Regions from separate parts of the Streptomyces sp. NPDC102467 genome, predicted to be linked through region 2. Evidence: predicted binding sites of a transcription regulator. Region 2 holds the regulator's gene; the other holds the start of a gene.
What was found. The regulator HspR, encoded in region 2, represses chaperone genes until heat shock. The targets are predictions, from matches to a motif close to TTGAGNNNNNNNNNCTCAA.

Region 1: dnaK (molecular chaperone DnaK) is a predicted target of HspR. The motif match lies at 3,125-3,143, and genes of this name have one in related genera.

Annotation. Positions count from the first base shown of each region.
Region 1 is NZ_JBIWKA010000006.1:189,835-198,331, reverse strand. It holds gene ACIREE_RS14070 (amino acid permease) at 1-746, shown strand, start outside; gene ACIREE_RS14065 (DUF6345 domain-containing protein) at 816-2,453, opposite strand; gene ACIREE_RS14060 (OsmC family protein) at 2,673-3,098, shown strand; gene dnaK (molecular chaperone DnaK) at 3,221-5,104, shown strand; gene ACIREE_RS14050 (helix-turn-helix domain-containing protein) at 5,108-5,983, opposite strand; gene narI (respiratory nitrate reductase subunit gamma) at 6,024-6,746, opposite strand; gene narJ (nitrate reductase molybdenum cofactor assembly chaperone) at 6,743-7,354, opposite strand; gene narH (nitrate reductase subunit beta) at 7,351-8,497, opposite strand, start outside.
Region 2 is NZ_JBIWKA010000016.1:21,142-29,638, forward strand. It holds gene dnaK (molecular chaperone DnaK) at 1-928, shown strand, start outside; gene grpE (nucleotide exchange factor GrpE) at 928-1,611, shown strand; gene dnaJ (molecular chaperone DnaJ) at 1,669-2,871, shown strand; gene ACIREE_RS30500 (heat shock protein transcriptional repressor HspR) at 2,877-3,326, shown strand; gene ACIREE_RS30505 (GNAT family N-acetyltransferase) at 3,425-3,949, shown strand; gene ACIREE_RS30510 (DUF397 domain-containing protein) at 3,958-4,149, opposite strand; gene ACIREE_RS30515 (DUF397 domain-containing protein) at 4,146-4,346, opposite strand; gene ACIREE_RS30520 (helix-turn-helix domain-containing protein) at 4,343-5,218, opposite strand; gene ACIREE_RS30525 (ATP-binding protein) at 5,369-5,941, shown strand; gene ACIREE_RS30530 (helix-turn-helix domain-containing protein) at 6,095-6,931, shown strand; gene ACIREE_RS30535 (Uma2 family endonuclease) at 7,028-7,654, shown strand; gene ACIREE_RS30540 (winged helix-turn-helix transcriptional regulator) at 7,673-8,026, opposite strand; gene ACIREE_RS30545 (alpha/beta fold hydrolase) at 8,141-8,497, shown strand, end outside.

The sequences.
Region 1 (8,497 bases), on a different contig from region 2:
CCGCCGCGATCCTGCTCTTCAGCTACCTGGGTGTCGAGTCCGCGTCCGTGAGCGCGGGCGAGGTCCGCGACCCGCAGCGCAACGTCGGCCGCGCGACCGTCCTCGGTACGGGGCTCGCCGCGCTGCTCTACCTGCTGTGCACGGTGTCGGTGTTCGGCACGGTCGCGCACGCCAAGCTGGTGGACTCGACGGCGCCGTTCTCCGACGCCGTCAACGCGATGTTCGGCGGCACCTGGGGCGGTACCGCCGTCGCGATCGCCGCCCTGGTCTCCATGGTCGGCGCGCTCAACGGCTGGACGCTGCTCAGCGCCCAGACGCCGTACGCCGCCGCGCGGGACGGGCTGTTCCCGCCGGCGTTCGGGAAGAAGAAGCGCGGGGTCCCGACGTTCGGTGTGATCGTCGCCGTCACCCTCGCCTCGCTCCTGACGATCTACAACTACACGGCGGGATCCAGCGGCGTCTTCGAGACGCTCGTGCTCGTCACCACGTTCACCGCGACCGTGCCGTACCTGCTGGCCACCGCCGCGCAGATCTACTTCCTGCTGTCCGGGCAGGGACACCGGGTGCGACGGTCGCGGCTGATGCGGGACATGGTGCTCGCCGTCGCCGCGTTCGGATTCTCCATGTGGCTGGTCGGCGGCGCGGGGTACGCGGCCGTCTACCAGGGTGTGCTCTTCCTCTTCGTGGGCGTCCTCGTCTACGCGTGGATGGCGGCGCGCAAGAAGCGTGGCACCCAGGCGCCTTAACAGTTGTCGGCGGGACGACCGGTCCGCCTGACAGCGGACGGGCCGCCCCGCCTGACCGACCCCCGTCGGTCACCTGGCGATGGGTGCGACCACCCAGCGCAGCTTCTTGAACATGCTGTCCCGCGAGCCGAGTTCGATCAGCTTGCGGGCGGCGGGGTACGCCTCGTTGCCCTCGATCTCGTAGCCGACCTCGAGCGTGCCCGGTACGTCCCTGATCTCCATCTGCGCCTCGATGTCGGACGCCGAACGCTCGCTGTCCGCCGCCATCGCCGTCAGATGCGCGATGCGCCGCTGTTGCGCCTCGTCGAGGGCCTGGCGCGGGTCACGCGAGCCGGGTGACTTCATGGCCTGCTTGCCCTTGCCGGACGGAGGCGCGACCGCCGAACTCGGTGTGCGGACCCCGCCGGTGGGCCGGCGCGTCGACAGGGTGGCCTGCACCACGGTGCCGTCGTTGTCGAGCGCCACACGGAATTCGCCCCGGCCGGGCGTGATCACAGGTACGCCGCCGAAGGTCTGCCGGAACGTGACGTGCGTCTGCAGCGACACCGGCTCGCCGATCCCCGAACCGTCCTTCTTGCCGCTGTTCTGCATCAGGTCGTGCACGCCGTCGACGACCAGCTCGGCGCCGCCCGTCGCCTCCCCGTGCTGCTCGACGAACTCCCGGGCCAGCTCGACCGCGCGCTCGGTCGGCAGCTGCCGGGTGTTGCGGTGGTTGGCCTCGGCCAGCTTCACCCAGCGCACCGCCCCCGGCGCCGTCGACACGAACCGGTCGCCCGAGTTCGCGCTCAGCACGCCCTGCCGTTCGACCTGGACCTCCTGGAGCGCGGCCTGCGGGAAGTGCGCGAGCTGCCCGAGCCCGGTGAGTTCCTGACCGGGGTCGCGCGGCATCAGCTGCACGATCTGCGGCTCCGACGGCGCCTGCGTCATCGGGTCGCGCAGACCCTCGCGGGCGTAGTACCAGCGCCAGGCGTACCAGGCGTCGGAGACGTGCTCGCGGAAGAAGTTGCGTTCGGCGTCGAGGCGGCCGGTCGCCTCGGCCTGGGTGGCGCCGGTGGCCGCGACCGACGGGGCCTGCCCGTGGTAGATGTCCCAGCTCGCGTTGAGCCATGCGTCGCAGTACGTCTGTCCTGCCCGCCACTTCTCCCAGAACTTCCTGCCGTAGTCCGGGCTGTCGATGCTCGTCGTCTCGAACCCGAAGATCATCCGGGAGCCCAGGTTGGGGCCCGCCCACGTACGCACCGGCGAGTGCCCGTCGAGGACGCGCAGTGAGTTGCACGTCGACCAGAACACGTAGTTGACCCGTTCGTTGCCGAACGCCATCCGGTTGGACACCGCGTCCGAGCGGTTGTCCCAGGTGGCGCCCAGCGGCGCGAAGAACACGCCGTTGCCGTCCATCCCACCGTGGCCCGAGTGGTACACGGCGACGACGGCGTCCAGGCCGTACCGGTCCTGCCAGTTGTCGTACGTCTCCTCGTACGCCCAGACCTGCGCGCCGTTGTCCGCGAACCAGAAGTTGCGGTCGTAGAACTGCTGGAGGTACGCCAGCCAGCCGGTGGCGTCCTCGTGCGTGTGCGAGAGCGGGTTCTGGTTCACGAACTTCTGGATGCTGAACGCGCCCCACCAGCCGGACGTCGAGTCACGGTCGGCCGCGCCGGGCTTCCCGGTCTCCAGTGGTGACGGGCCGCGGTCCGAATAAATCATGCGCATGGCCAAACCCCCTGCGAAACCCCGTGCGGATCCCCGTGGTCGGGGGCCTCAAAGTGTCACCGTCGTGGGGTCTTGCCCAGCGCGCATTCCGGCCATGGTGACCGCGGCACGGCCCGGGGCCCGGTCTTCCGGGTGCGCCGGTGCCACATGTGGTCGGATGGAGGTCAGAGACAATCGGAAACGGTCCCGCCGCAGGGGACCGTACGGAAGGGATCCATCGTGGCAACCACGCGCTCCGCACATACGGTGTGGGAAGGCAACCTGCTCGAGGGCAACGGCGTCGTCACCTTCGACTCCTCCGGGATCGGCGAGCAGCCGGTGTCGTGGCCGTCGCGCGCCGAGCAGGCGAACGGCAAGACGAGCCCCGAGGAACTGATCGCGGCCGCGCACTCGTCCTGCTTCTCCATGGCGCTCTCGCACGGCCTGGCCGGTGCCGGTACACCGCCCACCAAGCTGGTCACCTCCGCGGACGTGACGTTCCAGCCGGGTGAGGGCATCAAGGGCATCCACCTCACCGTCGAGGGCACCGTGCCTGGCCTCGACGAGCAGGGCTTCACCGCGGCCGCCGAGGACGCCAAGAAGAACTGCCCGGTGAGCCAGGCGCTCGCGGGTACAACGATCACGCTGACGGCCAAGCTGGCCTGAGGGCGGTCCCTCGACCCCCTGCCCCCTTGACACGGGCCCGCTCAAGTTTTGTGCTGGTTACCGGGACAACCCGGTGTCCGGAACGACTTGAGCGGGCCTGCTTCTGTGAGAGGGGACGCGTCATGGCGCGTGCGGTCGGAATCGATCTCGGTACGACAAATTCGGTGGTGGCCGTATTGGAGGGTGGTGAGCCCACCGTCGTCGTCAACGCGGAGGGCGCGCGCACCACCCCCTCCGTGGTCGCCTTCGCCAGGACGTCGACGGCCGAGGTGCTGGTCGGCGAGGTCGCCAAGCGGCAAGCCGTGACGAACGTGGAGCGCACCGCGCGCTCCGTCAAACGCCATATGGGCGACGGGAGTTGGCACTTCCCGGACAGCGGCACCATCGACGGCGCCCGCTACAGCGCCCAGGAGCTCGCGGCCCGCGTGCTGCAGAAGCTCAAGCGCGACGCCGAGGCGTACCTCGGCGAGGACGTGACCGACGCCGTCGTCACCGTGCCCGCCTACTTCGACGACGCGCAGCGTCAGGCCACCAAAGAGGCCGGCGAGATCGCGGGCCTGAAGGTGCTGCGCATCATCAACGAGCCGACGGCGGCCGCCCTCGCGTACGGCCTCGACAAGGGCGACGAACAGACGGTCCTCGTCTTCGACCTGGGCGGCGGTACGTTCGACGTGTCGCTCCTGGAGATGGGCGACGGCGTCATCGAGGTCAAGGCCACCAACGGGGACACCCAGTTGGGCGGCGACGACTGGGACCAGCGCCTCGTCGACCACCTCGTCCGGCAGTTCAAGAACGCGCACGGCATCGACCTCGGCGGCGACAAGATGGCGGTGCAGCGGCTGCGCGAGGGCGCCGAGAAGGCGAAGATCGAGCTGTCGTCGTCGAGCGAGACGACCGTGAATCTGCCGTACATCACGGCGACGGCGCAGGGGCCGCTGCACCTGGACGAGAAGCTGACCCGCGCTCAGTTCCAGGAACTGACGGCCGACTTGCTCGACCGCTGCAAGAAGCCCTTCCATCAGGCCGTGAAGGACGCGGGTGTGGAGCTGTCGGCCGTCGACCACGTCATCCTCGTCGGTGGATCGACACGGATGCCCGCGGTGACCGATCTGGTAAGGGAGTTGACCGGAAAGGACCCACACAAAGGCGTCAATCCGGATGAGGTGGTCGCCGTGGGCGCGGCCCTGCAGGCCGGTGTCATCCGCGGCGACGTCAAGGACGTGCTGCTGCTCGACGTGACGCCGCTCTCTCTCGGCATCGAGACCAAGGGCGGGGTCATGACGAAGCTCATCGAGCGCAACACGACCATCCCCACCCGGCGTTCCGAGATCTTCACCACCGCCACCGACAACCAGCCGTCCGTCGGCATCCAGGTCTTCCAGGGTGAGCGCGACATCGCCGCCTACAACAAGAAGCTCGGCGTCTTCGACCTGACGGGCCTGCCGCCCGCGCCGCGTGGCGTCCCGCAGATCGAGGTCACCTTCGACATCGACGCCAACGGGATCATGCACGTCTCGGCGAAGGACCTGGCCACCGGGCGCGAGCAGAAGATGACGGTGACGGGCGGCTCGGCCCTGCCGAAGGACGAGATCGACCGCATGATGCGGGAGGCCGAGACGCACGCCGAGGAGGACCGCAAGCGCAAGGAAGCCGCCGAGGCCCGTAACGAGGCGGAGCAGCTCGTCTATCGGACGGAGCGGTTCCTGCGGGACAACGAGGAGCGGATACCGCCGGACATCCGCACCGAAGTGCAGGACGCCGCAGGGGAGTTGAAGGCCACCCTGGCCACCGACCCGCCGGACCCGAACGCCCTCCGCGAAGGGGTGCGGAAACTGGCCACCGTCAGCCAGAAGGTGGGCCAGGCCATGTACCAGGGTGCGGACAGCGCCCGGCCCTCGGAGGACGAGTCCGGGGACGACGTGGTCGACGCCGAGATCGTGGACGACGAGAAAGGCGACGAGAAAGGTGGCGGCGAGAAAGGTGGCGAGAAGGGTACGGCCTCGTAGGCCTCAGTCGCCCGACGGGCTCAGGTGAGCCCGCCACTTCTCCAGGATCTCCAGCGTCCGCTCCGCGCTCGCCGCCTGGGCCACCAGATGGTCCAGGACCTCCAGGTGCATGCCCACCTCGTCGCGAGAGTCGAGGTACAGCGCCCCGGTGACGTACTCGCTGTACACCATGTCCGGCAACTCCCGTACGGGGAAACGGAACAGGGTGAACGGGCCGAACGTGCCGGGGTGCGGGCCGCTGGCGAACTCGGCTATCTGGAGCGTCACATGGGGGAGCCGGGACACGTCGATGAGGTGGTCCAGCTGCCCGCGGAGCACCGCCGCGCCGCCGGGCGGACGCCGCAGCACCGTCTCGTCCATGACGACCCACAGGTGCGGCGCGTCCTCCCGCGTGAGCAGCGACTGGCGGGCCAGGCGCAGCGACACGTGCCGGTCGATCTCGTCGGGCTTCGAGCGGCCCACCGTGCCGGCGTCGAAGACGGCCCGCGCGTACTCCTCGGTCTGCAACAGGCCCGGCACGAAGTGCGGTTCGTAGGCACGGATCATCTCCGCCGCGCCCTCCAGGCTGACGTACAGGCTGAACCAGTCCGGCAGCACGTCGTGGAACCGCTGCCACCAGCCGGGCAGGTTCGCCTCCTCGGCGAGCGCGACGAACGCCTCTATCTCCCGCTCGGGGACCTCGTACAGCTCCAGGAGCATCTGAACGTACGGGATCTTGAGCGAGACCTCGGCGGTCTCCATCCTGCGTATGGTCGCCCCGGTCACCCGCAGTGCGCGGGCGGCGTCGTCGCGTTTGAGTCCCGCGGCCTCCCGCAGATCACGCAGGCGTCGGCCGAGGACGACCTGGCCCACGGTGGGTGCGGGCCGTCGTTCACTCACGTCTCACGTCTCCCCACGTGACGATTACGACAAGCAGCGGCTATGAGCCGGTGCGCTCCCACCCCCGTCGCTCCGGCCGCGAGGTCAGCCGTCGCTGGTCGCGACTGCGATAGACCACGTACGGACGGAACAAGTACTGCACCGGCGCGCTGAACATATGCACGAGCCGGGTGAACGGTACCAGCGCGATGAGTGACATGCCCACTACTGCATGAATCTGATAGAGCACGGGTACGCCCTCCATCCGCCAGGTGTCCGGGCTGAGCGTGAACAGGCTGCGGGCCCAGGGGCCGATGGACTCGCGGTAGTTGTAGCCGTCGCCCGAGGAGTGCGTGAGCTTGGCCGTCATGCCGAGCACGATGGACCCGAGCAGCACCACGTACATGAGCTTGTCGTTGCGGGTCGTCGCGCGGAAGACGGGGGCCTTCGTGCGGCGCCGGTACAGCAGCATGAAGATGCCGCAGACGGTCAGGACACCGGCGAACGTGCCCCCGATCAGCGAGAACAGGTGGTACGTGTGCTCGCTGACGCCCACCGTGTCGGTCCACGACATCGGGATGAACAGTCCGACGAGGTGTCCGACGAGGACGAACAGGATGCCGTAGTGGAAGACCGGCGAGGCGATGTTCAGCAGCTTCGACTCGTAGATCTGCGAGGAGCGCGTCGTCCAGCCGAACTTGTCGTAGCGGAAGCGCCAGATCGTGCCCGCGATCAGCAGCACGAAGGCGATGTAGGGCAGGGCGCCCCAGAGCAGCGTGGTCACGGGGCGTGCTCCTTCACGAACAGCGGCAGGGGGTCATGGCCGACGCCGAGGTCGCCGAAGGGTTCCAGGCCGACCTCTTCGCGGGGCGGGCCCGAGCGGGCCAGCGCCATCGCCTCGGCCTTGTCCTTGGGGGAGGGCCCCGGCAGCGAGGCGCAGACGGCGGTGAGCACGGTCGCGTACGGCGTGCCGTGTTCGGTGAGGGCCAGGCGCAGCAGTTCGAGGCCGCTGCGGTGCTCCTCCAGGAGGAACGGTCCTGCCTGCGCCGAGAACTCCAGAACGGCGGGCAGGAAGTCGGGAAGCTCCTCGCCGGTGAACTCCATGCCGTGCTCCCGGTACACCTCCTTCATGCGGACCAGCGACATGCCGCGCCGCCGGGTGTCGCCGTCGCGCCACCACGTCAGGTACAGGCTGTGCCGGTTCTTGAAGTCGAAGACCTGGACGTAATGGGCCGCGAGGTCGGCCGGCGGCGTGGCCTCGGCGTGGTCGACGAACGGGGCGAGGCGCGGCGCGGCGGCCCGCACCAGCGGCAGCCGCTCGTACAACTCCTCGTCGGGGTAAGTGAGACAGAGCGCCGCCGCCTGGTGCAGGAGTGCTGAGGGGCCGGTCACGGGCTCTCCTTCGGGTCGTCGGCGGTCTGGCGGCGCTTGGTGAGGTGGAAGTTCTCGACGGAGACGACGGGCAGCAGTTTGCGGCCGCCGGTCGTGGTGTTGCCGGAGTCACCGCCGAAGGGGCCCTCGCCGCCCATGCCGGGGCCGTCCTCGTAGTCGAGGCTGCAGGAGTCCGGCAGCGCCGACTCCTCCAGGCGCTGCGCGTCACCGACCGCGGCCGTCGGGATCACGTACCGGTCCTCGTACTTGGCGATGGCCAGGAGCCGGTACATCGCCTCGATCTCGTCGGCCGCCATGCCGACCGATTCGGCGATCGAACTGTCCGGCCGGTCACCGAGGTTGATGGCCCGCATGTGCGAGCGCATCGCCGCGAGTTTCTCCAGGGAGGAGCGCACGGGCGCCACATCGCCCGCCGTGAAGATCTCCGCCAGGTACTCCAGCGGGATGCGCAGCGTGTCGATCGCGCCGAAGAGGTTGGTGTGGTCCTCGCCGTCGTGGCCCGTCTCGCTGAGCGCGTCGACGACGGGCGAGAGCGGCGGGATGTACCAGACCATCGGCATCGTCCGGTACTCCGGGTGCAGCGGAAGCGCCACCTTGTACTTGCTGATGAGCGCGTGGACCGGGGAGCGGCGCGCCGCCTCCACCCAGTCGTACGGGATGCCCGCCTCCTCGGCGGCCCTCCGCACAGCGGGGTCCTCCGGATCGAGGAAGACGCCCAACTGGGCCTCGTACAGCCCGGTTTCGTCCGTGGTCTGCGCGGCCTCCGTCACCTTGTCGGCGTCGTAGAGGATGACTCCGAGATAGCGCAGGCGCCCCACGCACGTCTCCGAGCAGACGGTCGGCAGGCCCACCTCGATACGCGGGTAGCACATCGTGCACTTCTCGGCCTTGCCGGTGCGGTGGTTGAAGTAGACCTTCTTGTACGGGCATCCCGTCACGCACATCCGCCAGCCGCGGCACTGGTCCTGGTCGACCAGGACGATGCCGTCCTCCTCGCGCTTGTACATCGCGCCGGACGGGCAGGACGCCACGCAGGACGGGTTCAGGCAGTGCTCGCAGATGCGCGGCAGATAGAACATGAAGGTCTGCTCGAACGCGAACTGCACCTTGTCCGCCGCCTGTTGGCGCGTCTTCTGCACCATC
Region 2 (8,497 bases):
CCGTATGCCCGCCGTCGCCGAGCTCGTCAAGGAGCTGACGGGCGGCAACGAGGCGAACAAGGGCGTGAACCCGGACGAGGTCGTCGCCATCGGCGCCGCCCTGCAGGCCGGTGTCCTCAAGGGCGAGGTCAAGGACGTCCTGCTCCTCGACGTCACCCCGCTCTCCCTCGGCATCGAGACCAAGGGAGGGATCATGACCAAGCTCATCGAGCGCAACACCACGATCCCGACCAAGCGGTCCGAGATCTTCACGACGGCCGAGGACAACCAGCCGTCCGTGCAGATCCAGGTCTACCAGGGCGAGCGCGAGATCGCGGCGTACAACAAGAAGCTCGGAATGTTCGAGCTCACGGGCCTTCCGCCGGCCCCGCGCGGTGTCCCGCAGATCGAGGTCGCCTTCGACATCGACGCCAACGGCATCATGCACGTGACCGCGAAGGACCTCGGCACGGGCAAGGAGCAGAAGATGACCGTCACCGGTGGCTCCTCGCTGCCGAAGGACGAGGTCAACCGGATGCGCGAAGAGGCCGAGAAGTACGCGGAGGAGGACCACGCCCGCCGCGAGGCCGCCGAGTCGCGCAACCAGGGCGAGCAGCTCGTCTACCAGACGGAGAAGTTCCTCGCGGACAACGCCGACAAGGTCCCCGGTGACGTCAAGACCGAGGTCGAGGAAGCCGTCGGCGAGCTGAAGGAGAAGCTCAAGGGCGAGGACTCGGCCGAGATCCGCACCGCCACCGAGAAGGTCGCCGCCGTCTCGCAGAAGCTGGGCCAGGCCATGTACGCCGACGCCCAGGCCGCGGGCGGTGCCGAGGGCGCCGCTCCGGGTGCCGAGGGTGCCGACGCGCCGAACATGTCCAAGGACGACGACGTCGTCGACGCCGAGATCGTCGACGACGAGAAGCCCGACGCGAAGGGCGGCGCCGCCTGATGACTGAGGAGACCCCGGGTCTCGGCGGCGAGAACGCCGAGCAGCCCGACGTCCCCTCCGGCGCCACCCCCGATGACGCCGCGCCGCAGTCCGCCGAGCCCTCCACGCAGGAGGGCCCGGCGGCCCCGGCCGGGGACGCAAGCAAGGTATCCGCGCAGGACGTGGGTCTGACGGCCCAGCTGGACCAGGTGCGTACCGCGCTCAACGAGCGCACCGCGGACCTCCAGCGCCTGCAGGCCGAGTACCAGAACTACCGGCGCCGTGTGGAGCGGGACCGCGTTCAGGTCAAGGAGGTCGCTGTCGCGAGCCTGCTGACCGAGCTGCTGCCCATCCTCGACGACGTGGGCCGCGCCCGTGAGCACGGCGAGCTCGTCGGCGGCTTCAAGTCCGTCGGTGAGTCGCTGGAGACGGTCTCGGCGAAGCTGGGCCTCCAGCAGTTCGGCAAGGAGGGCGAGCCCTTCGACCCGATGATCCACGAGGCCCTGATGCACTCGTACGCGCCGGACGTCACCGAGACGACCTGCGTCGCGATCCTGCAGCCGGGCTACCGGATCGGCGAGCGGACCATCCGTCCCGCGCGCGTGGCGGTGGCCGAGCCGCAGCCGGGCGCGCAGGCGTCCGACACTGCCGACGCTCCTGAGGCGGACGCAGAGAAGGAGAGCGGTGGCCCGGACGAGGGCTGACGTCATCCGCGCGGTAGTAGTAGCAACTGATGTGAGTGAGGAGGGACGTCGAGGCCGATGAGCACCAAGGACTTCATCGAGAAGGACTACTACAAGGTCCTCGGCGTCCCCAAGGACGCCACCGACGCCGAGATCAAGAAGGCGTACCGCAAGCTCGCCCGGGAGAACCACCCGGACGCCAACAAGGGCAACGAGAAGGCGGAGGAGCGCTTCAAGGAGATCTCGGAGGCGAACGACGTCCTCGGGGACCCCAAGAAGCGCAAGGAGTACGACGAGGCGCGCGCCCTCTTCGGCAACGGCGGGTTCCGTCCGGGACCCGGCGGGGGCGGCGGCGGCACGTTCAACTTCGACCTGGGTGACCTCTTCGGAGGCGGCCCACAGGGCCAGAGCCAGGGCCAGGGCGGTTCCGGTGGGTTCGGCGGCGGCATCGGCGATGTCTTCGGCGGCCTGTTCAACCGGGGCGGCGCGGGTGCGGGCACCCGGGTCCAGCCGCGCCGCGGCCAGGACATCGAGTCCGAGGTGTCGCTCAGCTTCACCGAGGCCGTGGACGGCGCGACGGTCCCCCTGCGCATGTCGTCCCAGTCCCCCTGCAAGGCGTGCTCCGGCACCGGCGACAAGAACGGCACACCGCGCGTGTGCCCGACCTGCGTCGGCACCGGGCAGGTCTCGCGCGGCGGCGGTGGCGGCTTCTCCCTCACCGACCCGTGCGTGGACTGCAAGGGCCGCGGCCTGATCGCCGAAACTCCTTGCGAGGTCTGCAAGGGCTCGGGCCGTGCCAAGTCGTCCCGCACCATGCAGGTCCGCATCCCGGCCGGAGTCTCGGACGGGCAGCGCATCCGCCTGCGCGGCAAGGGCGCCCCCGGTGAACGGGGCGGCCCCGCAGGCGACTTGTACGTAGTGGTCCATGTCGACACGCACCCCGTCTTCGGCCGCAAGGGCGACAACCTCACGGTGACCGTGCCCGTCACGTTCACCGAGGCGACGCTCGGCGGCGAGGTCAAGCTGCCCACGCTCGGCGGCCCGTCCGTCACCCTGAAGCTGCCCCCGGGCACGCCGAACGGGCGGACGATGCGGGCCCGCGGCAAGGGCGCCGTCCGCAAGGACGGCACGCGTGGCGACCTCCTGGTGACGGTCGAAGTGGCCGTCCCTCAGGAGCAGGACCTGACCGACGAGGCCCGTTCGGCCCTCGAGTCGTTCCGCAAGGCGACTGAGGACACCGATGTGCGGGCAGAACTGTTTCAGGCCGCGAAGGGAGCTTGAGCGAGATGGACGGCCGGCGTCGCACCAACCCGTACGAACTCACCGAGGAATCCCCGGTGTACGTCATTTCGGTGGCGGCCCAGCTATCCGGCCTGCATCCGCAGACCCTTCGCCAGTACGACCGCCTCGGCCTGGTCTCGCCCGACCGCACGGCCGGACGCGGCAGACGCTACTCGGCCCGCGACATCGAACTGCTGCGCACCGTCCAGCAGTTGTCGCAGGACGAGGGCATCAACCTCGCGGGCATCAAGCGCATCATCGAGCTGGAGAACCAGGTAGCAGCGCTCCAGTCCCGCGTGGCGGAACTCTCCGCCGCCGTGGAAGGAGCCGCCGCCACGATGCAGCAACGTGAGGCGGCGGTACACGCCTCGTACCGCCGCGACCTGGTCCCGTACCAGGAGGTGCAGCACACCAGCGCGCTGGTGGTGTGGCGGCCGAAGCGGTCGCCGGAGTAGTAGCCCGCGCGGCGTATCCGTACGTGAAGGGGCCCCGGAGATTCGCTCTCCGGGGCCCCTTCACGCGTCGGCCCGCAGCCATGACGCAGGATGGACCCATGACCGAGATCCACACCCCCCGGCTCCTCCTGCGCCGCTGGCTGCCCGACGACGACCTCGCGGCGCTCGCCGAGATCCAGGCCGACCCGTCCGTGATGCGCAACATCGGCGACGGCGCCCCGCGCTCCCTCGACGAGAGCGCCGAGGACATCGAGCGCTGGGAGGAGGAATGGGACGACGAGGGCTTCGGCCTCTTCGCCGTCGAACTCCTCGGCTCCGGCGAGCTGGCGGGCGCGGTCGGTCTGTACGTCCCCGACGCCCCGGCCCAGATCGCGGGCCACATCGGGATCCAGTGGCGGCTCGGGCGTCAGTTCTGGGGCCAGGGGTACGCCTCGGAGGCGGCCCACGCCACGCTGGAGTTCGCCCTCCAGGACCGCGGCATCGACCGGATCGTGGCGGTCACCGCCCCCGACGACACGTCCTCCGCGAAGGTGCTGGACAAGCTCGGCATGGCTCCCACGGGGTCCGCGCCGGACGGCAGGCTGCTGCTGTTCGCGATCGACCTGACCGAGTTCGAGGGCTGACCCCGTCGTCAGCCCTGGCGGCCGGCGTAGCCGACGAACTCCGCCCACGCCGAGTCCCTCACGGTGAGGCGAGGGCCCTGGGCGTTCTTGGAGTCCCGGATGTGGGTGGCGCCGGGGGCGTGGGCGATCTCGACGCAGTCGGGCTCGTTGCTGTTGCTGCTGTGGCTGCTCTTGCGCCAGGCCGGTTCGGCCGGGTTCACAGTTGTTCCAGGAAGCGCGTCCAGGCCGAGTCCCTCATGGTGAGGCGGGGGCCCTGGGTGTTCTTGGAGTCGCGGATGTGGGTGGTGCCGGGGGTGTGAGCGATCTCCACGCAGTCAGGCTCGCTGCTGTTGCTGCTGTAGCTGCTCTTGAGCCAGGCCAGTTCGGAGGGGCCTCCGGCAGAGGTCTTGCGGTTCATGGTTCTCCCAGCACTTGCTCGATGAAGGCCAGTGACTCTCCTGGCGCGAGAGCCTGAGCTCGGATGATGCCACACCGTAGTTCGATGACGCGGAGCTGTTTCGGGTCGGAGATGGGGCGTCCTCCGAAGTCCCCCTCGGAGCGCCCGATTGCCGATCCGTCACCGAACTTCAGTACCTGCATCTCCCCACTCATTCCGGCGTGGTCCTCGCGGGCTGTCGGCATCACCTGGATCTCTACGTGCCGCAACTGGCCCAGTTCCAGGAGGTGTTCGAGCTGACGCCGCAACACCATTTTGCCTCCGATCGGGCGCCGTAGCGTCACCTCTTCCTGGATGAAGCTGAGGGAAGGTGCGGGGACTCGATCGAAGATCGACTTACGAGCCGTCCGCGCAGCCAGAGCCCGCTCGATCTGCTCGGACGCCAGAGAGGGACGCCGCATGGTGAAGAGTGCCTGCGCGTACTCCTGCGTCTGCAACAGCCCGTGCAGGTTGTGGTCCCCGTACGCCGTCAACTCGACAGCCCGCGCCTCCAGTCCTGCCAGATCCCGAACCTTCTTCGGATACCGAACCTCCCGCAGATCCTCCTTCAACCCGGACAGAATCCCGCGCGCCCCCAACACCTCATCGGCCCGATCCAGATACTCCGGCCGAGGAATTCGCTTGCCCGCCTCCACCTTGTAGACGATTCCCTCGCCGTACCCCATCGCCTCCGCGAATTCCGGCACGCGCAACCCCGCCGCCTCCCGCCAACTACGCAGCTGGCGCCCCGCCGTGGCCACGACCGCCGCGCCCTGTTCGTCGTCCGGGTCGACCTCCCAGCCGGGCTCGTCCGCGTCACCGGGGTCCCGCTCACTCACCGTCGCCGTGTTCATCCGCCCGCCGCCTCCCGCCGTGCCGCGCTTCCCGCCACGTACCGTCAACGTCCGTACCCCCTCGACGCCGTGGACAGCCTGTACAGCCTTGGACAAACCCTGGACAGTCGCCGTACGTGCCGGGCCTGTCGCTGGTGAGCGTACGAGGACATGGCCACGCTGAGTGATGTGAACCCAGAAATCACCGATGCCGCCGAAGTCGCCGAACTCCCGTGTAGCGACCACCACTTCACTATCCGGCTGTCACCAACACCCCGAGGCGCCCGCCTCGCCCGCCTCCTCGCCACCGAACAACTCCGCACCTGGGACCTGCCCCTCGACCTCGACGCGGCAGCGCTCGTCGTCGCCGAACTCGCGGCGAACGCCGTGACGCACGCCGGTGCGACCGGCCGCGACTTCGGGCTCAGCCTCTACGTCATCGGAGGCGCCCTGCGCGTCGAAGTAACCGACGCGCGCGGAGACGCCGTCCCCGAGCTTCAGCTACCTGCCCCAGGCGCGGAATCGGGCCGCGGCCTCACCCTCGTATCGCAAATGTCCGACCGATGGGGTGTCATCGCAGGTCCGAGCCCCCGCAAGACGGTCTGGGCCGAGCTCGACCTCGTACGACGACCGGCGCACGGAAACCCGTACGCCGGTGGCGGGGACGACAACACCAAAGGAACGGTCGAGAGGGAAAGAACCCTGACCAAGCCCCACCCTGCCCCCCGCGACACGGTCGGGTGAACATCACCAACTCAGCTTGCGCGGCGCCCCCTTGCTGCCTCTACGTTCAACCCCAGCAGCAGCACCGACCACAACACCAGACATGCGACGGCCCCCGCCGGGACTGCAATCCCAGTGCGAGGGCCTGACCGCCGAGGAAGAAGCACCTTCCCGATGGATACTCAGCACCCTAGCGCGCCGTCTCATGCCCCGGGCCGGATCCCGGCGGAAGTCCCTCGCGGCGGCATCACCCACGAGAACTCCCGCCACCACACCCGTTTCACGGTCATCGGCAACCATCTCGCGCAGCACAGCGAACTCTCCGGCCTCGCGATCGGCCTCGCCGTCCACATCCAGTCGCTCCCGGCAGGGGCCCGCGCCGACGTCAGGACCCTCGCGGCCCGTTTCCCGGAGGGCACCACCCGGATCGCCGCCGCCCTGCGCGAGCTGGAAACCCACGGCTACCTGCGGCGCGAGCGCAGACGCACCCCCGACGGGCGGGTCCGTACGCGCACGGTCTCCTGCAATCAGCCCGGCGCCCCGGCCCGCGCCGACCACCCGCAGCGCCCGAATCCGAAGCCGCCGCCGAAGAAGCCGCGGCCCCTCGCCGTCCCCCACCCGGAGCACTCCGTGCCGCCCGCCCTCCTCCAGGCGGCCACCGACCTCCTCGCCGGCCTGCACCACACGGACGCCCGCCTCGCCCTCTCCACCCGCGACGCCGAACGCCTCACTCCCGGCGTCGCCGCCTGGCTGGAACGGGAACTGTCCCCCGCCGCCGTACGCCACGCCCTCACCCGGGACCTGCCGCAGGACCGCCCGATCCACAGCCCGGCAGCGCTCCTCGCACACCGGCTGATGGCCCAACTACCGCCTCGGACAGCCGCGTTCAGGCACCCGGCCGCGCTGCCGCCACCCGCTCGGCACCGCCTCCAGAACTGCGACACCTGCGACCACGCCTACCGGGGCCCGGAACCGGGCTGCTGCCCCGGCTGCCGCCCCACGCCACGCTGATTCCGATCACCTTGCTTGTGCCGTATGTACACCGACCCCACACTGGAAAGGAGGTGCGCCACGATGACCACTCTTGCTGCTGAGAGGCTCAGGACGATGCCAGACACCAGGACCGCCCAGACCTCGCCCGACGCCGGGTCGTCCACGCTGGAAACGGTGGTGTGGCAGGCCTGGAAGGCCATGGAGCTCCCCGAGGGCTACCACGCCGAGATCATCGAAGGAACCATTGAGGTGTCGCCCACCGGGTGCTTTGCCCACGGTCAGATCGTCAACCTGCTCCGTGACGAACTGGTCTTCTTCTTGAAGGAGACCGACTTTGTCGTGCGCAACGACATCAACGTGGTTCACCAGGGCAGCGCCTGGGTCCCGGACCTGTTCATCGTTCCCAGGGACGTCGATCGACACGTCACGGCCGACGGCCTCGGCATCACCGCCGCGGCCGTCCGCCTCGTCGTCGAGGTCGTCTCCCCCGGCAAGCGCAACCAGGACCGCGACCGCGTGAAGAAGCGCCGCGAGTACGCCCGCGCGGGCATCCCGGTCTACGTGATCATCGATGACCACGACAGCGAGGGCACCGTCACCGTCCTCACCGAGCCCCGCCCCGACAAGGAGGACTGGGCAAGCGTGCACCAGGTCCCGTACGGCACCGAAGTGGCCATCCCCGAGGGCCCCGCCAAGGGATTCCTCCTCAGCAGGACGATCACCGGCCCACGCCGCGCCTGACCGTACCCCCGTGCCCTGTCAGCCCTGCCGGGCGTCATAGGCCGCGCGGGCCGCGTCGATCCGGGTGAGGTGCGTGACGCTCCAATTGAGCAGGGGCGCGGTGGCTTCGCGCAGGGTGCGGCCCATGTCGGTCAGTTCGTAGTTGACGTGCGGCGGCATCACCTCGTGGACGGTGCGGGTGAGGATTCCGTCCCGCTCAAGGCTGCGCAGCTTCACCGTGAGCATGCGCTGGCTGATCCCGTCGATGGACCTTTTGAGCTCGGTGAAACGGCGCGGTCCGTCCCGGAGATTGCGCACGACCAGAAGCGACCACTTGTCCCCGACGATGTCGAGCACCACCCGGGTCCGGCACGCGTCGCTGGACAGCTCCATGGTTACCTCCAGAGAACCGGGGCACTGAAAAGTGCCTTATTGCCTTCGGCGCACGGTATGCACCAGCGTGTTCTTAGTACTCAAAGAGTACCGAGGCACGAAAGGTAACCAACCATGTCCACATTCCTGCTGATACACGGCGCCTGGCACAGCGGCCAGTGCTGGGAGCGCGTGGCGCCCCTGTTGGAGGCCGCCGGGCACCGGGTGTTCGCGCCGTCCCTGACCGGCTACGGCGACAAGGCGCACCTGCTCGGTCCCGAGGTCGGGCTCGACACGCACGTCGACGACGTGGTCGGGCTGATGGTCGAGGAAGACCTCGACGACGTCGTACTCGTCGGCCACAGCTACGCGGGCCTGGTGATCTCCGCCGCCGCCAACCGGGTCCCGGAACGCGTCGCGCACCTGGTCTACCTCGACGCGATGGTCCCGGAGGACGGTGAGTCCGCGGCCGACGTCATGCCCGTGACGCGG